DNA from 4 places in the Pectobacterium quasiaquaticum genome. Region 1 is predicted to be linked to each of the others. Evidence: predicted binding sites of a transcription regulator. Region 1 holds the regulator's gene; each other region holds the start of a gene.
What was found. Region 1 encodes CRP, which controls carbon source genes, mostly activating them, when cyclic AMP is high. Its sites were predicted from a motif close to ATGTGANNNNNNTCACAT; they were not measured.
Positions count from the first base shown of each region.

Region 2: a site for CRP is predicted at 2,070-2,087, ahead of aaeR (HTH-type transcriptional activator AaeR). Genes of this name have one in related genera too.
Region 3: a site for CRP is predicted at 2,282-2,299, ahead of IG609_RS06310 (YfcZ/YiiS family protein). Genes of this name have one in related genera too.
Region 4: a site for CRP is predicted at 2,292-2,309, ahead of IG609_RS06605 (ABC-F family ATPase). Genes of this name have one in related genera too.

Region 1 covers NZ_CP065177.1:3,971,858-3,976,292, forward strand. The annotation lists gene IG609_RS18200 (hydrolase) at 1-140, shown strand, start outside; gene IG609_RS18205 (YheU family protein) at 137-373, shown strand; gene IG609_RS18210 (phosphoribulokinase) at 498-1,367, shown strand; gene IG609_RS18215 (OsmC family protein) at 1,480-1,887, opposite strand; gene crp (cAMP-activated global transcriptional regulator CRP) at 2,263-2,895, shown strand; gene argD (bifunctional acetylornithine/succinyldiaminopimelate transaminase) at 3,053-4,279, opposite strand; gene IG609_RS18230 (aminodeoxychorismate synthase component II) at 4,399-4,435, opposite strand, start outside.
Region 2 covers NZ_CP065177.1:294,310-298,744, forward strand. The annotation lists gene IG609_RS01355 (hypothetical protein) at 66-659, opposite strand; gene IG609_RS01360 (hypothetical protein) at 669-965, opposite strand; gene aaeR (HTH-type transcriptional activator AaeR) at 1,117-2,052, opposite strand; gene aaeX (p-hydroxybenzoic acid efflux pump operon protein AaeX) at 2,387-2,590, shown strand; gene aaeA (p-hydroxybenzoic acid efflux pump subunit AaeA) at 2,598-3,563, shown strand; gene aaeB (p-hydroxybenzoic acid efflux pump subunit AaeB) at 3,575-4,435, shown strand, end outside.
Region 3 covers NZ_CP065177.1:1,376,235-1,380,669, forward strand. The annotation lists gene IG609_RS06300 (SDR family oxidoreductase) at 1-434, shown strand, start outside; gene fadL (long-chain fatty acid transporter FadL) at 643-1,944, opposite strand; gene IG609_RS06310 (YfcZ/YiiS family protein) at 2,327-2,623, shown strand; gene fadI (acetyl-CoA C-acyltransferase FadI) at 2,890-4,203, shown strand; gene fadJ (fatty acid oxidation complex subunit alpha FadJ) at 4,200-4,435, shown strand, end outside.
Region 4 covers NZ_CP065177.1:1,440,618-1,445,052, forward strand. The annotation lists gene elaB (stress response protein ElaB) at 1-142, shown strand, start outside; gene IG609_RS06595 (GNAT family N-acetyltransferase) at 748-1,308, opposite strand; gene IG609_RS06600 (PhzF family phenazine biosynthesis protein) at 1,317-2,213, opposite strand; gene IG609_RS06605 (ABC-F family ATPase) at 2,331-3,923, shown strand; gene hutW (heme anaerobic degradation radical SAM methyltransferase ChuW/HutW) at 4,328-4,435, shown strand, end outside.

The DNA of each region.
Region 1 (4,435 bases):
CGGAAATGTGGCTGGAACAGCGCATTCCCAACTGGCTTAGCCCATTTTTGGACCAAGCCAGCGACTCTTTTTCTTCAGGCACCGTTTTTACTCAGGCACCCTTTGAATCAGGAATTTTTTATTCAGGAGAGATCGCGTGATTATTCCCTGGCAACAGCTCGATCCAGAAACACTGGATAGCATCATCGAATCTTTCGTCCTGCGGGAAGGCACCGATTACGGCGAACAGGAGCGATCGCTGGCGCAGAAAGTGGAAGATATCCGCGGCCAACTCCAGTCTGGCAAGGTGGTGTTGGTGTGGTCTGAGTTACATGAAACCCTCAATATCATGCCCCGCAACCAGCTCAATGCTGGAGGACATGCCCCTTATTGAGCATGGCGAAAGTCGTGAAAGAACGCGTCAAACATGCTAACAATGATAATAATTACGTCTTTTTTGAGGATGCGCGCAGGCCTTCGGTCTATGCGAACCTCGCGATCACGGAGTCACGCGTCTTATGTCACATCAGCATCCGATTATTGCGGTTACCGGCTCCAGCGGAGCGGGAACCACAACAACCAGTCTGGCCTTCCGTAAGATTTTCCAGCAGTTTGATCTGCGTGCAGCCCAGTTGGAAGGCGATAGCTTTCACCGCTATACCCGCCCGGAAATGGATATGGCGATTCGTAAAGCGCGTGATTCAGGACGCCACATCAGCTATTTCGGCCCAGAAGCGAATGATTTCAGCCTGCTGGAACAGTCGTTTATCGAATATGGCCTGCACGGGCTCGGTCAGACGCGTAAATACCTTCATACCTATGATGAAGCCATTCCCTATAATCAGGTTCCCGGAACGTTCACGCCGTGGGAGCCAATGCCGGAACCCACGGACATCCTGTTCTATGAAGGATTGCACGGCGGCGTAGTCACCGAACAAAACGACGTGGCACAGCATGTCGATTTACTCGTCGGCGTGGTGCCGATCGTCAACCTGGAATGGATTCAAAAGCTGATTCGTGACGTTAATGAGCGCGGTCACTCGCGTGAAGCGGTGATGGATTCCGTCGTCCGCTCAATGGAAGACTACATCACCTATATCACGCCACAGTTCTCTCGCACACACATCAACTTCCAGCGTGTGCCTACCGTGGACACCTCCAACCCGTTCGCAGCCAAATCGATTCCGTCACTGGACGAAAGCTTCGTCGTGATTCATTTTCAGGGATTGGACAATATTGATTACCCCTATCTGCTCGCCATGTTGCAGGGTTCCTTTATTTCGCACATCAACACGCTGGTCGTTCCCGGCGGGAAGATGGGGCTGGCGATGGAATTGATCATGGCGCCGCTGGTGCAGCGGTTAATTGAAGGGAAAACTATCGAATAAGCATCGAGATACACGGGGCGGCCATAGGGGTGAGGCCTCCCTACCGGAACCTCCCCTGTGTTTCCCCTAATAACAGGCTTAAGTGACCAGAATGAGTGCCCAGAGAAAGGGATTATTCCAGCACTCTAATTTCGTGGCTGTGCGTCACCTCAACGGCTTTACCCAGCATCAGTGCTACAGAGCAGTATTTTTCCGCCGACAGTGCGACGGCTCGCTCGACAACTTTGTCGGTCAACCCTTTTCCCGTCACGATAAAATGCAGATTGATGTGGGTAAATAAACGCGGTGCGTCAGACCGACGCTCTGACGTTAATTTCACTTCACAATCCGCTACATCGTTGCGGCCTTTTTGCAGAATCGATACCACATCAATCGCGCTGCATCCGCCTACAGACATCAACACCATTTCCATCGGACTGGGCGCTTTATCACCGGAATTGCCGTCCATCAATATCTGATGCCCTGATGCAGATTCGCCCAAAAACGTTAAGCCTTCAACCCATTTCACCCGTGCCTGCATGATGCCTCTCCACTAAAAATTTTTTGAAAATTTATACCGTTACTGTACAAAAACCAGCGTTAATCAGCGCTTTGTCATGCTGAAGCGAGACAACACAAGACACGTCCTTCAAGCTGTGTTAAAACGAAAACAGAATAGACCTTTTCTGGACAAACCCAGAAACGAAGAAGATGATGGCCTGGCCAGACATACCCCAGCCACGTTTACGGTGCGGCAAGGCAGCAACCGGAAAATAAAGGGTACAGTGGTTTCAGTATATTCCCTGACGTCATTCTGCCTAGACTGAATTTTATTTTTTTAGCAGTAAAACACGCCGTACAGGGAACTCTGACCCCTGTAATTTGCGCAGTGAATTACAACAGAGGATGATAGCGAATGGTTCTCGGCAAACCGCAAACAGACCCAACTCTCGAATGGTTCCTTTCCCATTGTCATATTCACAAGTATCCATCGAAGAGCACGCTGATTCACCAAGGTGAAAAAGCAGAAACGCTTTACTACATCGTGAAAGGCTCTGTCGCAGTGCTAATCAAAGATGAAGAAGGCAAGGAAATGATTCTCTCCTACCTCAATCAGGGCGATTTTATCGGCGAGCTCGGCCTGTTTGAAGAAGGTCAGGAACGCAGCGCATGGGTTCGGGCAAAAACCGCCTGTGAAGTGGCCGAAATTTCCTATAAAAAATTCCGCCAGCTCATCCAGGTTAACCCGGATATCCTCATGCGCCTGTCTGCACAAATGGCAAGCAGACTTCAGGTTACCTCTGAGAAGGTCGGCAACCTCGCCTTCCTTGATGTGACCGGCCGTATTGCCCAAACCCTACTCAACCTGGCCAAACAACCTGATGCCATGACGCATCCAGATGGCATGCAAATAAAAATTACCCGTCAGGAAATTGGGCAAATCGTTGGCTGCTCGCGTGAAACCGTGGGCCGCATTCTGAAAATGTTAGAAGACCAGAATCTGATCTCTGCACACGGTAAAACGATTGTCGTTTACGGCACTCGCTAAGCCCCTGTCGCTGTACCCTACCAATAAAAAAGCGTGAAGCCTCGGCCTCACGCTTTTTTTATGGCGAGCTTCCTGCTCGCCACCCTACGGGTCGTTGCTAACGCAACGTTGAAAAACGTTCCCTACGTTTTTTATGGCTGATCTTTTGAGAGCATAATCAGTCTGCTGCGTTAACGACCTGCGCGACGGCTTTAGCAAATTTTGCCATCCCCTGCGCAATATCCTCTTCATCAATGATCAAAGATGGCACAAAGCGGATTACGTTCGGCCCAGCCATCAGCACCATAAGCCCCTGAGCCGTTGCCGCCGCCAGAAACTCGCCCGCACGACCGTGCCATTGCGGTTTCAGTTCAGCCCCCAGTAACAGCCCCATACCGCGGATCTGTTTGAATACATCGTACTGCTGATTGATTTTCTCAAGCTCGCTGACAAAGCGATCGTGGCGATCCGCTACACCTGACAGCACTTCTGGCGTATTGATAATATCCAGCGCGGCTTCCGCTACCGCACAGGCCAGCGGGTTGCCGCCATAGGTGGTGCCGTGCACCCCAACCGTCATGGCCGATGCGATCTCTTCCGTCGTCAGCATCGCGCTAATTGGGAAACCACCACCCAATGCTTTAGCCGTTGTGAGAATATCCGGCGTAATGCCGTAGTGCATGTAGCTAAATAGTTTGCCAGTACGCCCCATTCCGCTCTGCACTTCATCAAACACCAGCAGCGCCTTGTGCTGATCGCACAGCTCGCGAACGCCTTGTAAAAATTCAGGCGTAGCAGGCGTAATCCCCCCTTCACCCTGAACCGGCTCAAGCACGACTGCACAGGTGTGATCGTCCATCACCGCTTTAACCGCAGCCAGATCGTTGAAGGGAACATGAACAATATCGGCAGGCTTCGGCCCGAAACCATCGGCATATTTAGGCTGTCCGCCGACTGAGACGGTGAACAGCGTCCGACCATGGAATGCATTGTAGAAGGCGATGATCTTGGTTTTATACGGACTATGGCGTTTAACCGCATAGTGACGCGCCAGCTTGAAGGCAGCTTCATTGGCCTCAGCACCGGAGTTAACAAAAAACACACGGTCGGCAAAAGTCGCATCAATCAATTTGCTGGCGAGGCGCAACGCAGGCTCATTAGTGAAAATATTGCTGGTATGCCACAGCTTTTCACCCTGCTGCTGCAACGCGTTCACCAATGCAGGATGACAGTGACCCAGCGCCGTAACCGCAATACCGCCGGAGAAATCGATATACTCGCGGCCGTCCTGATCCCAGACGCGACTCCCTTTACCTTTCACGGGTACAAACTTCGCGGGTGCATAAACTGGCAAAATCACTTTATCGTGAGTATCCCGTGTCACTGCTTTCTGCTCTGCTGCCATTTGCTGCCTCACTCTGCTGTCCATCATATCGGAATGAAAATATAGTCACTAAATATGCATAAAAAATCAATTTCAGGCAATATTAAATCGGCTACTGAGGAGAATAACTTTCTATATAGCTAAATTTTAAGGAAATTATCCAAAAGCTGATGCCCT
Region 2 (4,435 bases), 790 kb from region 1:
GAGTCCTGAGTTCCCTTTAAGACCGCGCGTTATTAGCGCGGTTTTTTATGTAGCGGAACACACAATCAGGACACCGCGGCAATAATCGATTTGAGCTGCTTGATGTGTATTTCATCCCGCTGTACCAAAACGTCTTCCTTAATCTTGAGAACAATGCCTTTTAACAGATCTGTGGTGCTGGAGATATTTGTCGCGGTTTTGAGTACATCAATGTCTGTCGCGACATGCCTGCCTTTAAGCGAAAGACGTTTCTCGGATTTTCCTTTTGCCAAATCACTTTGTAGAAAACGCGGGATATCTTTTGCCGCTGCGTGGTCAGCTGCCAGCGTGTGCAGATAATATTTCATCAGCGTGGGAATAAAATCGGGCTCCCCACCTAATTCGCAACTTGCCAGATTCAGGATGTCTATCATGTGCGCGGGCACTCGACTTTCCAGCGCTTTACGCTGCACATCCAGTGCTTTCTTAATCATGGGGGTCGACTGATGGGGGATGATGGCAACATTTCCGCAGCGTTCGCAAACGCCAACCAAAACCTGCCTCACCACGCCGCTATTATCGCTGAACGGGACGTCTTTAAGTTGAAACGTCGCAGTTTCAAGTGACTGGCATGTGTCACAGAGAGCGACTTGTGTATCGCCGACTTTGAAAATTTTCATGTCATCGCCTCAATGATGGACGCTAATAAAGACACAATCTGGCTCGGTAAAATACCATTTGATATACCACAGTATTCCCCGATGGCGGCAACGGATGATATGAACATCAATATGCGCTGCAAAATGATGTGGTGAAGAGGAGTAAGATGGCTCGGCAGATTGATAAATAATATCAATGAGTTCTGTTATTGATGTTTGTCCGGTTGCCAGAAAATTCTTCGTGCTGATGTTCCCTCTGGCTTCATGCAGCACATTACCTGACTGCAAACAGACAATAAGCTGCTTTTTGGCATCCTTGAATCCCATTCCTCATCTATATTGTACGAATTTATTCGTACGTTATCCATGTGATTTTACTTTCCTGAACGAAGGGAAGAGATATAGCGCAAGAATGTTGGGAGCGGGATGTGTTTTGTATGAAAGAGGGAAACGCCTCGCATTTTCCTCTTTGCAAAACCTACTTTTTTTCCTCGCTATGATTCTGCCGATAGCCCTGATATGTCAGGGCGACGTTTTTGAAGTATTCCGTCATGTAGTTAATGCAGACCTGTACTTTCAGCGGCAGGTTGTCTTTGCGGGTGTAGAGCGCGTAGACCGGACGCGGGTCGGAGTGGTAGCGGTTAAACAGAATCTCGATTTCACCGCGGTTAATTTCATCCACGACCCACATGAGCGGCACGTACGCGATACCCGCGCCGGTCTTAAGCCAACGTACCAGCGTTTGTGGATCGTTAGTGACAAAGCGTCCTTGTGGTGTGACGCGGGTCGAAATGCCTTCTGGGGCGATCAGCTCGAATTCGCTGTCGGGTCGTACGCTGTATTCCAGCCAGGAAAAATTCACCATATCTGCCGGTTTATCCGGCGTGCCGTGCTGTGCCAGATAGCTTTTTGCGGCACAGACCACCATCGGCATCGAGCCTAATCGTTTCGAGAACAGGCTGGAATCCTGTAGCGCGCCGACGCGGATAACGATATCTAGCCCGTCGGCAATCAGGTCGGGAGCGGGAATCCCGGTGACCAAATTGACGGATAGACCGGGATATTCCTTCAGCATGGCGGCAGTCATGGTGGACAACACATTCTGCGCCATCGTGGAGGAACTACCGATGCGCAGCGTGCCGATCGGCGTGTTGTTGAAGGCGTAAAGCTGCTCATGGACCTCATGCGCCTCGTGCAGCATGCGGCGACAGCCGTGGTAGTAAATTTTCCCCGCTTCCGTCAAACCAATGCTGCGCGTACTGCGATTAAGCAGCTTAATCTGTAGCTCATCTTCAAGCTTGGTGACGGTCTGGCTGACGGCGGATACGCTCATCTGTAACTGACGGGCAGCGGCGGTAAAAGAACCAAATTCCACTACGCGGGCAAACACCGACATACTCTTTAGTCTTTCCATTATTCACTCTGGCTTAAAAGTGATTTAGATCACACTATGTAGATAAGGTGATAATAAGCATCCATAATATAGCCTATCCGGTGGTTCTGAGCAGAACAGAGCCATTCAATGATTGTGTTTATTTACCTAATTAGAGTAATACGCTGATTTCCCATCGTTAGTCAGCCCTTGCTGACATCGCTATTCATCAGTTTAACGCTATCCCATCCGTTGGCTACCCGCCTGCGGCATGAGGCTCTGTCGTCGGTGCTGAAAGGCCGCGCCAGACGACATAATTTACCACCCGGTAGCGCACCTGCTCGCTACCGCTCTCTAATAGAAAAAGGAAAAGAGGATGAGTTCACTCCCGGTTATGGTGCTGTTCGGGCTGTCATTTCCCCCCGTATTTTTTGTCTTGCTGGTATCGCTCACCCTGTTTTTTGTCGTGAATCGCTTGCTGCAACCGACGGGTATCTATGACTTCGTCTGGCATCCGGCGCTGTTTAACAGCGCGCTGTTCTGCTGTCTGTTTTATTTACTGTTCCGTTACGGTCTATGAGGTGTCTGTGAAAGCGTTCTTTTTACCCTTGTTTAGACAGCAGGCTGTGCTGATCAAAAAACTAAGCCGCGTAGTTATTACGCTGGTGATTGTGTTGTGTGCCATTGTGGCAATCTTCCGGGTGTGGGCGTTTTATACCGAATCGCCCTGGACGCGTGATGCCAAATTTACCGCAGATGTGGTGGCGATCGCACCAGATGTCAGCGGGTTATTGACCGATGTTCGCGTCACGGACAATCAGCTGGTAAACAAAGGTGATGTGCTGTTTGTCATCGACCAGCCTCGCTACCACCATGCCGTGGCGCAGGCGGAAGCCGATGTTGCCTACTATCAGGCGCTGGTGACGGAAAAACGCCGGGAATCAGGGCGTCGGGCGCGGCTGGGCATCAGTGCGATGTCACAGGAAAATATTGATCAGTCCAGTAATGCATTGGAAACCGTCACGCACCAGCTTGCTAAAGCGCAGGCGGTATTGTCATTGGCGAAACTGGAGCTGGAGCGCACCGTGGTTCATGCCCCTGCCGACGGCTGGGTCACCAACCTTCATGTGCAAAGTGGTGAATTTATCGAACGCGGTAATACGGCGGTGGCACTGGTGAAAAAGAATTCGTTTTACCTGCTGGCGTACATGGAAGAGACCAAACTTGAAGGCGTGCGTCGTGGCTATCGTGCGGAAATCACCCCGTTGGGTAGCGAAAAGATATTCTATGGCACGGTGGATAGCGTGGCGGCTGGTGTGAATAACAGCAGCAACAGTGCGAACACGAAAGGTCTGGCTAACGTGGATTCCAATCTGGAGTGGGTACGTTTGGCGCAGCGTGTGCCGGTAAAAATCCGTCTCGATCGACAAATGGGCGATCTCTATCCGGCTGGCACTACGGCGACCGTGGTGATTACCGGCGAGCAGGTTAACAACGACAAAAAACCGTCGCCGCTCATTCGCCTTCTTTATCGCCTGCGCGAGTTTGGCTAAGTGAGGCGATGATGAAAACTCCGTCGCTAACAGGCTCTATGTTCTTTACGACGCCACAGTTTGCGCGCTTGCGCTTCGCTTTCAAGCTGAGCTTCGCGATCGTGCTGTCCCTGTTTCTGGGGTTCCATCTCCAGTTGGAAACACCGCGCTGGTCGGTGCTGACGGCGGCGCTGGTCGCCGCTGGTCCGGCGTTTGCTGCGGGCGGTGAGCCATTTTCTGGCGCCATTCGCCATCGTGGTATGCTACGTGTTGTCGGCACTTTTATCGGCTGTATCGGCGCGCTTGTCATCATTATCGTGACCGTTCGCGCACCGGTTGTGATGTTGATGCTGTGCTGTATTTGGGCTGGCCTCTGCACCTGGGTTTCTTCACTGGTTAAAGTCGAAAACGCCTATGTGTTCGGGCTGGCAGGCTATACCGCACTGATTATTATTGTGTCGACGCAGGGGACACCGCTGCTGACGCCGCAGTTTGCCGTGGAGCGATGTAGCGAGATTGTACTGGGCATCGTCTGCGCCATTCTGGCGGATTTACTGTTCTCACCGCGCTCGATCAAGCAGGATGTTGACCGCAGTATCGGTGAACTGCTGGTGGATCAGTATCGATTACTGCAACTCAGCATGAGTGGAGCGGAGAGAGAAGTGATAGATACGGCATGGCATGCGTTGGTGCGTAAAACGACCGCGTTAAATGGCATGCGCAGTAGCCTGATGCTGGAGTCTTCACGCTGGCAGAACAGCAATCGCCGCTTAACATCGCTGCATACGCAATCGCTCACGATGATCACACAGGCGTGTGAAACCTATCTGATGTTGCAGGATGTCCCTACCCCTGTAAAAAGCAGCCTGAAATTGGTGTTGGATCAGCCTGTT
Region 3 (4,435 bases), 1.9 Mb from region 1:
CCTTCGACATTAACGTCAAGGGGCCGTATTTCCTGCTCCAGTCGCTGCTGCCCGTGTTCGCCAACCCTGCTTCAGTCGTGCTCAATACGTCGATTAGTGCGCACGTAGGATCGAGCCGCTCCTCGGTTTATTCTGCGACCAAAGCGGCTTTCCTTAGCCTGTCAAAGACGCTGTCGAGCGAACTGATGGCGCGTGGTATTCGCATCAACGCGGTTAGCCCTGGGCCAATCGATACCCCGCTATATGACAAACTTGGTATTCCCGACAGTTATCGCAAACAAGTCAATGAGGAGATTGTCAAAAGCATCCCTTCAGGCCGTTTCGGTACGGCGGAGGAGATTGCCAAGGCGGTGTTGTACCTGGCTTCAGATGAGTCCCGATGGACCATCGGTAGTGAAATCGTCGTGGATGGCGGGCGTCTGTTGAACGACTGATCTGGCATGACGATTGGCGTGCGGTGTTTATCATTAGCTAATCACTGCGCCAGTAAGAAAGAGACAAATGCCTTGTGATGAGCAATAAAAAGCAGGTAAGTCGCCTTACCTGCTTTATCACGTTGTGACTGCTAGCAATGAGAACGTATGCTTTATTTATAAACTCGTACGTTATTTAGAACGCCATTCTTTATTTAGAACACATAATTTAGAACACATAGTTAAAGTTCACGCCGTATAGCCAGGCCTTACCTTTAGAACTGAAGTTGTAACTTGGAGAGCCAGCTCTATCAGAGAGAGGTTCGCTGATATCAACTTGCTTACCATGCATATAGGAAACGCCAATATCCACTGACGCGTCTTTATTGAAGGCGTAGGTGGTACCTGCGCTTAACCAGAAACGATCCTGATCGGGGATAGAGATAGAACGTCTGTCGGCTGGTATCGGGCTGTCATCAAACGCGATACCACTACGGAACGTCCAGTTATCGTCATGATAGTAGGTGGTGCCGAGTGCGAGACGGTAGGCATCACGGAAGCCTTCCTCTTTCTGGAACAGCGTGTTGCCAGTGTTACCTGTCGCTTTCAGTTCCTGGAAATGGCTCCAACTGGTGTAAGTTAGGCTGTAGTGAACCGCCCATTTCGGTGCAACACGGTGGTAGGCGGACGCTTCCCACATTTCTGGCAGATTGAGTGTCAGCTTACCGGGAATGGTTGCACCATTGAGGGCACCAGGTCCAGCGGACCGTTGGTTACTGTAATCGCCATTGAAATCGATATCGACTTTGGAACGATAGGTCAGGCCGAAGCGGTTATTTTCATCCACTTCATACAGAATCCCGGCGTTCCAGCCGTATCCCCATTCTTTACCTTCCAGACGAGCCATCTCTGAAGATGGACCAGCAACAGCACCCTGAGCGCCACCCGCACCAGCAGGAACATTAGCCAGTTCACCAGCGCGCCGAATAAATTTGGCATCGGCATAAACCGCGTTAACCCCTAAACCAAAACTGAAATGTTGGTTCAGGCGATATGCGGCGCTCAGGTTCAGGTTTGACGTCAACAGGTCGGTTTCACCGCCGATAGAACCTGCTGCATAGTTATCATTAAATTTAGTCGCCAGACCATAGTTAGTGGTGGCGGAAGCACCAATCGCCCACTGTTCATTCAGCGGCATGATGAAATGCAGGTTCGGCACCCAAGCGTGCGGCGCGATGTTTTTAGCGCTGGTATCTTGCCCAGTCAGGGAATTTTTCCCCTGAACATCGATATCTGGGTTGATATAGGTGACACCACCGGAGAAAGACGGACGGTCAAACATGGTCATGGTCGCTGGGTTACGGCTACCTGAGGTCGCATTATCGGCTACCGCACCTTCACCAGAAAACGCACGTCCCAGACCCGATGATGAGTATTCATTTAGCTGGAAACCAGCTGCGGACACATTTGCTGAAAACAGGGCCACCGCAACAGCAATTGTGGATTGTTTGAACAGGTTTTTCTGGTTCATGACCAAAACCTCTTTATATGCTTGTTATTTAACGTTGTTACACGGGGTAACAAGGGACGCGCATTGTAGGGGGCGCACTCAGCCTGACAAATCAGACCAGTTGCCAAAGTATAAGTGGGGAATACGACAATGTTGCATTTGTGTATTGGAAATATTTCCAAAATGATGCGAAATTTAGATCTGCTTAACGTTTTAGTTAATTTGTGTGAAGCGATATTACTCGATTTTTACTGCTGCATAACACCGTAATGTGATTAATATCAATAAAATTACGGTCGAGCATGAAGTGCTGGTACTGCTTTGGGATGAGGGAGTAAAATATAAGGAAGATAAAAATATTTGAACTGGATCATATCTCCCCGCGTTTTAAGAGGAAAGTAGCATGACGAACGTAATCAACAAATGCAGTGCTGAAGAAACCGCAGCCTGCTGCTGTGTCGATGTCGGCACAATTATGGATAACACGGATTGCACGGCGTCTTATAGCAACGTTTTCGGCGATCGTGCTGAGGCGGAAGCGGCACTGGCCGCCCTGACGGAAAAAGCGCGTGCGGTAGAGTCTGAACCTTGTGAAATCGCCAGCACGCTGGAAGAGGTAGACGGCGGTGTTAAATTGGACATCGATTTCTCGTTCAGCTGCCAGGCTGAAACGATGATTTTCCAGCTCGGCCTGCGTTAAGCTCATCTCTCACAGGAGCCTTGATTGGCTCCTGTGCTTTTCACGTATTGATCTGCATTTCATTATTACTCTCCAAATCTTGCTGTTTTCATTCCCGCCTATTATTCATTACGCAAAAGGTCACACTTTTGTGTGGCGCAGCTTTGCGTAATGTAACTATTTGGTTAACAATAAAATCAGGTCTGACCTGTTGTGCGCGTACTTTATTTTTGGTTAACGGAAGTATTTTTGGTTAACGGGAGTATTTTCGGTTAACAGGAGCGTTTATGAGCGAGGTATTACCTCTGATAACCCGCCGTGGCGATCGCATTGCGTTCGTGAGCGGATTACGCACCCCATTTGCTCGGCAGGCAACGGCCTATCATGGCGTACCTGCCATCGAATTAGGGAAGCTCGTCACCAGCGAATTACTGGTCCGCACTGGGATCGATCCTGAGTTGATCGAGCTATTGGTCTTTGGGCAGGTGGTCCAAATGCCCGAAGCGCCGAATATCGCCAGAGAGATCGTGCTCGGCACGGGCATGAGCGTGCATACCGATGCCTACAGCGTGTCGCGCGCCTGCGCCACCAGCTTTCAGGCGGTTGCCAACGTGGCGGAAAGCATTATGGCGGGTATGGTGGAGGTCGGCATTGCCGGCGGGGCGGATTCCTCTTCCGTGCTGCCGATTGGCGTCAGTAAAGCGTTGGCCAGAACGCTAGTGGATATGAACAAGGCTCGGACGCTGAGCCAGAAGTTGAAACTGTTAAGCGGCCTGCGCCCAAAAGATCTGCTGCCGGTTGCGCCCGCCGTGGCGGAGTATTCCACCGGGCTACGCATGGGCGATACCGCCGAGCAAATGGCAAAAACCTACGGCATAACGCGTGAAGAGCAGGATGAACTGGCGCATCGCTCACACAAGCTGGCGGCTCAGGCCTGGGAATCCGGCGTGCTGCGCGATGAAGTGATGACGGCTTACGTCCCGCCTTATGACAAGGCGCTGAGCGAAGATAACAATGTGCGTCATGATTCCGCACTGGATCAATATTCCCGCTTACGCCCGGCGTTCGATCGCCGACACGGTACGGTCACGGCGGCGAACAGTACGCCGCTCACGGATGGTGCGGCGGCGGTGTTGATGATGAGTGAGTCTAAGGCCAAAAGTCTGGGGCTCACGCCACTAGGCTACCTACGCAGCTATGCATTCAGCGCTATCGGTGTGCAGCGTGATATGTTGCTGGGGCCGGCTTACGCCTCCCCGCTGGCGTTGGCAAGGGCTGGCGTGACGCTGAGCGATCTGACGCTTATTGATATGCACGAAGCCTTTGCCGCCCAAACGTTGGCAAATCTCAAACTGTTTGCCAGCGATGAGTTCGCCCGTAATCAACTGGGTAGAAACGCCGCACTGGGTGAGGTAGATCGCGCTAAGTTCAATGTGTTGGGGGGATCCATTGCCTATGGACATCCCTTTGCTGCCACTGGCGCGAGGATGATTACCCAAACGCTGAATGAACTGCGCCGTCGTGGCGGCGGACTGGGGTTAACCACCGCCTGCGCGGCTGGCGGGCTGGGTGCGGCAATGGTACTGGAGGTGACGCCATGAACGATCAACAGCCTTTCTCCGTCACAACATCGTCTGCAATGGAAACAACATCGTCTGTGACGGCAAGCCCCTCAGCCTTTTCCCTAACGATTCGGTCGGACAATATCGGTGTGATTTGCATTGATGTTCCCAGCGAGAAGGTGAACACGCTAAAGCGCGAATTTGCAGAACAGATTCTTGCGGTCTTCGAGCAGGCGCGGCAGCATGCGACGCTCAGGGGGCTGATTTTTAT
Region 4 (4,435 bases), 1.9 Mb from region 1:
TGGTGTGACTGACAGCTATTATGCGCGCGCCAAGCAGGTGGCCGACAAAGCCGATGTGTATGTGCATGACAAACCTTGGCACGGTATCGGTATTGGCGCCACAGTCGGTCTGGTGTTGGGATTGCTGCTGGCTAAGCGCTAGTTCCTAGCAATCTAGTTTCTGGGAATAATGTAGCGGGGTTACCCGCTACATCTCACGATATCCTCTAGCCCTGAATCTTATCCTCTTTCTCCGGCATTCCTTGTACCCAATAGATGGTTTTGCCGTGAAAGGAAAACGCATTGAGCTGTTTTTTAAAGAGAATGTTCAGGCATACGGCGTGCTGCACAAATCTGCGACGTGTGGGTAGACAAAAAGGAAAGAGGGATGAGCAGGGTGAAAGAGAGGCTGAAAAACAAAAGCCGCCTGTAGGAGGCGGCTTTAGAGATTGTTTATATCACAATCAGAACGGGCTGATGATTGACCCAATACGTTCACAGTAACTGACATAAACATCTCCCATTCTTTTAAAGAATTTGCTGATTTTGCGAAAAGTTTTCATTATCAGACTCCTCTAACGGGTTAGTTAAGTGTGATGTTCATCACGTTTTTAATGGTAGCGAAGATGAGATCGGATTTCAACATTTTTGTGATGTTAGTCACAAAAATATAACGATACGATAAGTGAAACACGCCGTGGAGCGAAAGGACCTGATACGCAGCCGGAAGGTCAGCGCATCAGGTGGTGGAAAGCATGCGGGGGCATATCAGGCGGGATAGTGATAAATATTGTGATCGAACCACTGCTCGCCAATCTGCTCGGCGTCTTTCTCCGTGTGGTGAAAGCGGAAGCCAAGCCGTTGAGCGACAGCGTTGCTACGCGTGTTGGCGGTTGAAGCTCTGATGACGCAGCGCCCAACGAGATTCGCATCGGTATAGGCGGCTATCAGTGTACTGACAGCCTGAGAAACGATGCCTTTACCTTCAAAGGCTTCGGCGATCCAGTAGCCGATGACGCCTTCTTTATCCTGAATCGTGTTGAAGGAGACGATGCCAGCCAGCGCATCGTCCCAGCGGATAACGTACACAGCGGCCGTTTTGTCGAAGAATGCCTTTCTATTGGCGCGAATGGTTTCACGTGTGTCATAGACGGTCTTAACAGAATCCGGCCAGGGTAACGTCCGCCGCAGACGCGCTTTTTCCTGCTGAATCAGGGTGAAGAGCGTATCGGCATCGCGCTCTTCCTGTATCGTCAGACGCAAATGTGGTGGATGCCGTAGTTCATACAGAGCATCGATAACTGACATATCGACAAATGGCGTTTCCATAAAATCCCTTACCCCTGCAAAGTACCGTCAACGATTGTGACGCTGTGCCCGCCGATCCAGGGTTCATCGTTTAGGTAAGTGGCGGTAATGCGGCCATCGCAGTTCAGCATCGTGCCCTGTCGTGCAAGGTAGCTGAGTGGCGCGGTGACGTTATTAATAGAATGCTGTTGGCGAAGCAGCACTGCCAGACAAGCGTTGGCACTGCCGGTAACCGGATCTTCTTTGAGATGGCCACGTTCAATATAGAGCGCACGAACTTCATAATCGGCTGGCGTCGCGTTATCGTGCGGGCCGTAGATAGCGATGCCATTAGTCTGGCTGAGGTTTTGCACGGCTGAGAGCGCGTCTGCATCCGGTGTGATGTTCAGACAGGTGTCGGCACTGTCGACACGAATCACCAGCCAGCGAATGCCCATGTGCACCGCAGTGGGCGGGTAGCTGTTATCGATAGCAGCACTACCCAAACCAGTAATGCCCAGCGTTTTTTCCAGCAGTGGCACATGCTCATCACCAAACGGAACCATGGTGGCCTGCGGCGCGTGAAAAGCCAGACTGCCGTCATCATTAATATTAATTGGCACTAAGCCAACGCCGCACTGTTGCACTAACTGACCTGGGGATTTAGGGCGCAATCCTTCTTCCAGCAGAGCATGCGCGGTGCCTAGCGTAGGGTGTCCGGCAAAGGGCATTTCCGATTCTGGCGTAAAAATGCGTACGTGGTAATCAGCCAGAGGATTGGTGGCTGGCAGGACAAACGTGGTTTCTGACAGGTTTGTCCAGCGAGCGATCTCCTGCATTTGCGCATCGGTTAATCCCTTCGCCTCCATAATGACGGCAAGCGGATTGCCCTTGAAAGGCTGTTGGGTAAAAACGTCGACCTGTTTGAAACGACGTACTATCGGCATCGCATTTCTCTCCTGTATGCGCTATCGCTTAAATATTACTCAAAACTAACCGCGATCCTGTCGCGCGCTTGTGGCATAATGCGCGCCAAATCACATTCCGACTCGAGTATAAGTGCTGTGTTAAGTACCAACAATATCACCATGCAGTTCGGCAGCAAGCCGTTGTTTGAAAACATTTCCGTTAAATTTGGTGGCGGCAACCGTTACGGTTTAATTGGCGCAAATGGCTGCGGTAAATCTACCTTCATGAAGATTCTCGGTGGCGATCTGGTGCCGAGCGCCGGTAATGTCTTCCTCGATCCTAATGAGCGCCTGGGTAAACTGCGTCAGGATCAGTTCGCTTTTGAAAAATACAGCGTGCTGGATACCGTCATAATGGGCCACGGGGAGCTGTGGGCGGTAAAAGAAGAGCGCGACCGTATCTATTCATTGGCTGAAATGAGCGAAGCCGACGGCTATAAAGTTGCCGATCTGGAAGTGCAATACGGTGAGATGGATGGCTACAGCGCAGAATCACGCGCGGGCGAATTGTTGCTGGGCGTGGGGATTCCCGTTGAGCAGCATTATGGCTTGATGAGTGAGATTGCTCCCGGTTGGAAACTGCGTGTCCTGTTGGCGCAGGCGCTGTTTGCCGATCCCGATATCCTGCTGCTCGACGAACCGACCAACAACCTGGATATCGATACGATCCGCTGGTTGGAGCAAGTGCTGAACGAGCGTAACAGCACCATGATCATCATCTCGCATGACCGTCACTTCCTGAACATGGTTTGTACGCACATGGCGGATCTGGACTACGGCGAGCTGCGTATTTATCCCGGCAACTATGATGAATACATGACGGCAGCGACGCAGGCTCGTGAGCGTTTACTGTCCGATAACGCCAAGAAGAAAGCGCAAATTTCCGAACTGCAATCGTTCGTCAGTCGCTTTAGCGCCAACGCTTCTAAATCCAAGCAGGCGACATCGCGCGCACGTCAGATTGATAAAATCCAGTTGGATGAAGTGAAAGCCTCCAGCCGTCAAAACCCGTTTATCCGTTTTGATCAGGATAAGAAACTGTTCCGTAATGCGCTGGAAGTTGAAGCGCTGAGCAAAGGCTTTGATAACGGTCCGCTGTTCAGCAAGCTGGGTCTGATGATCGAAGTGGGTGAAAAAGTCGCTATTCTGGGTGCCAACGGTATCGGTAAATCGACATTGCTGAAAACGCTGGTCGGTGATGTCGAGCCGGATAGCGGTACGGTGAAATGGTCTGAAAACTCAAAAATTGGCTACTATGCGCAGGATCACGAATACGAATTCGATGAGACGCTGACCGTTTTTGACTGGATGAGCCAGTGGAAACAGGAAAAAGACGACGAGCAAGCCGTGCGTAGCGTACTCGGTCGTTTGCTGTTCAGCCAGGACGACATCAAGAAGAAAGTGAAGGTGTTATCCGGTGGTGAAAAAGGCCGCATGCTGTTCGGTAAGCTGATGATGCAGCGTCCGAATATTCTGGTGATGGATGAACCAACCAACCACCTTGATATGGAATCCATTGAATCGCTGAATATGGCGCTGGAAATGTATGAAGGGACGCTGCTGTTCGTCTCTCATGACCGTGAATTTGTCAGCTCGTTGGCGACCCGTATTCTGGAAATTACGCCAAATAAAGTGATCGATTTCACCGGCAACTATGAAGATTACCTGCGCAGTCAGGGTATTCAGTAAGCCCTATACCGACTTTCAGGCCTAAATCATGGCCTGAAGGTCGGCTATTTTCCTTTCTTTCGTTCTCTCTCTGCGCTGTTTATTTCTTTTCGCCGATGCCATCGGACGGAAGTATTCTCCGATCCTGCCTGTATTTATTACTCAAATTAACGAACTTTAATAAACGCTGTTTTTTTTTCGTACTTGTTAAGAAAACAAAGAGGGATACACCGTAACCCTCTGAAATAAAATAGCGATACGTTTTTTCTGCATGATTTTCAGTTTGCACAAAAGAAAACAGTTTGTTAACCCCTGTCATTATTTTGCTGTATTCAAATTCAGCTCATTCATTTACGTTTTCTCCTCGTTGCCAAATAAAAATAATTATCATTTAATTTATTTTATTGATTATTTGGGGGCCGTTAATGAACATCGATTTGACGCCGTATTATGCCGAGCCCGGTGAGCAGCCTTTTGGCGCCCGACGTATGGCAATGCCTTGGCGCAACCCTGTGCCGCTTTCACCAGAACAG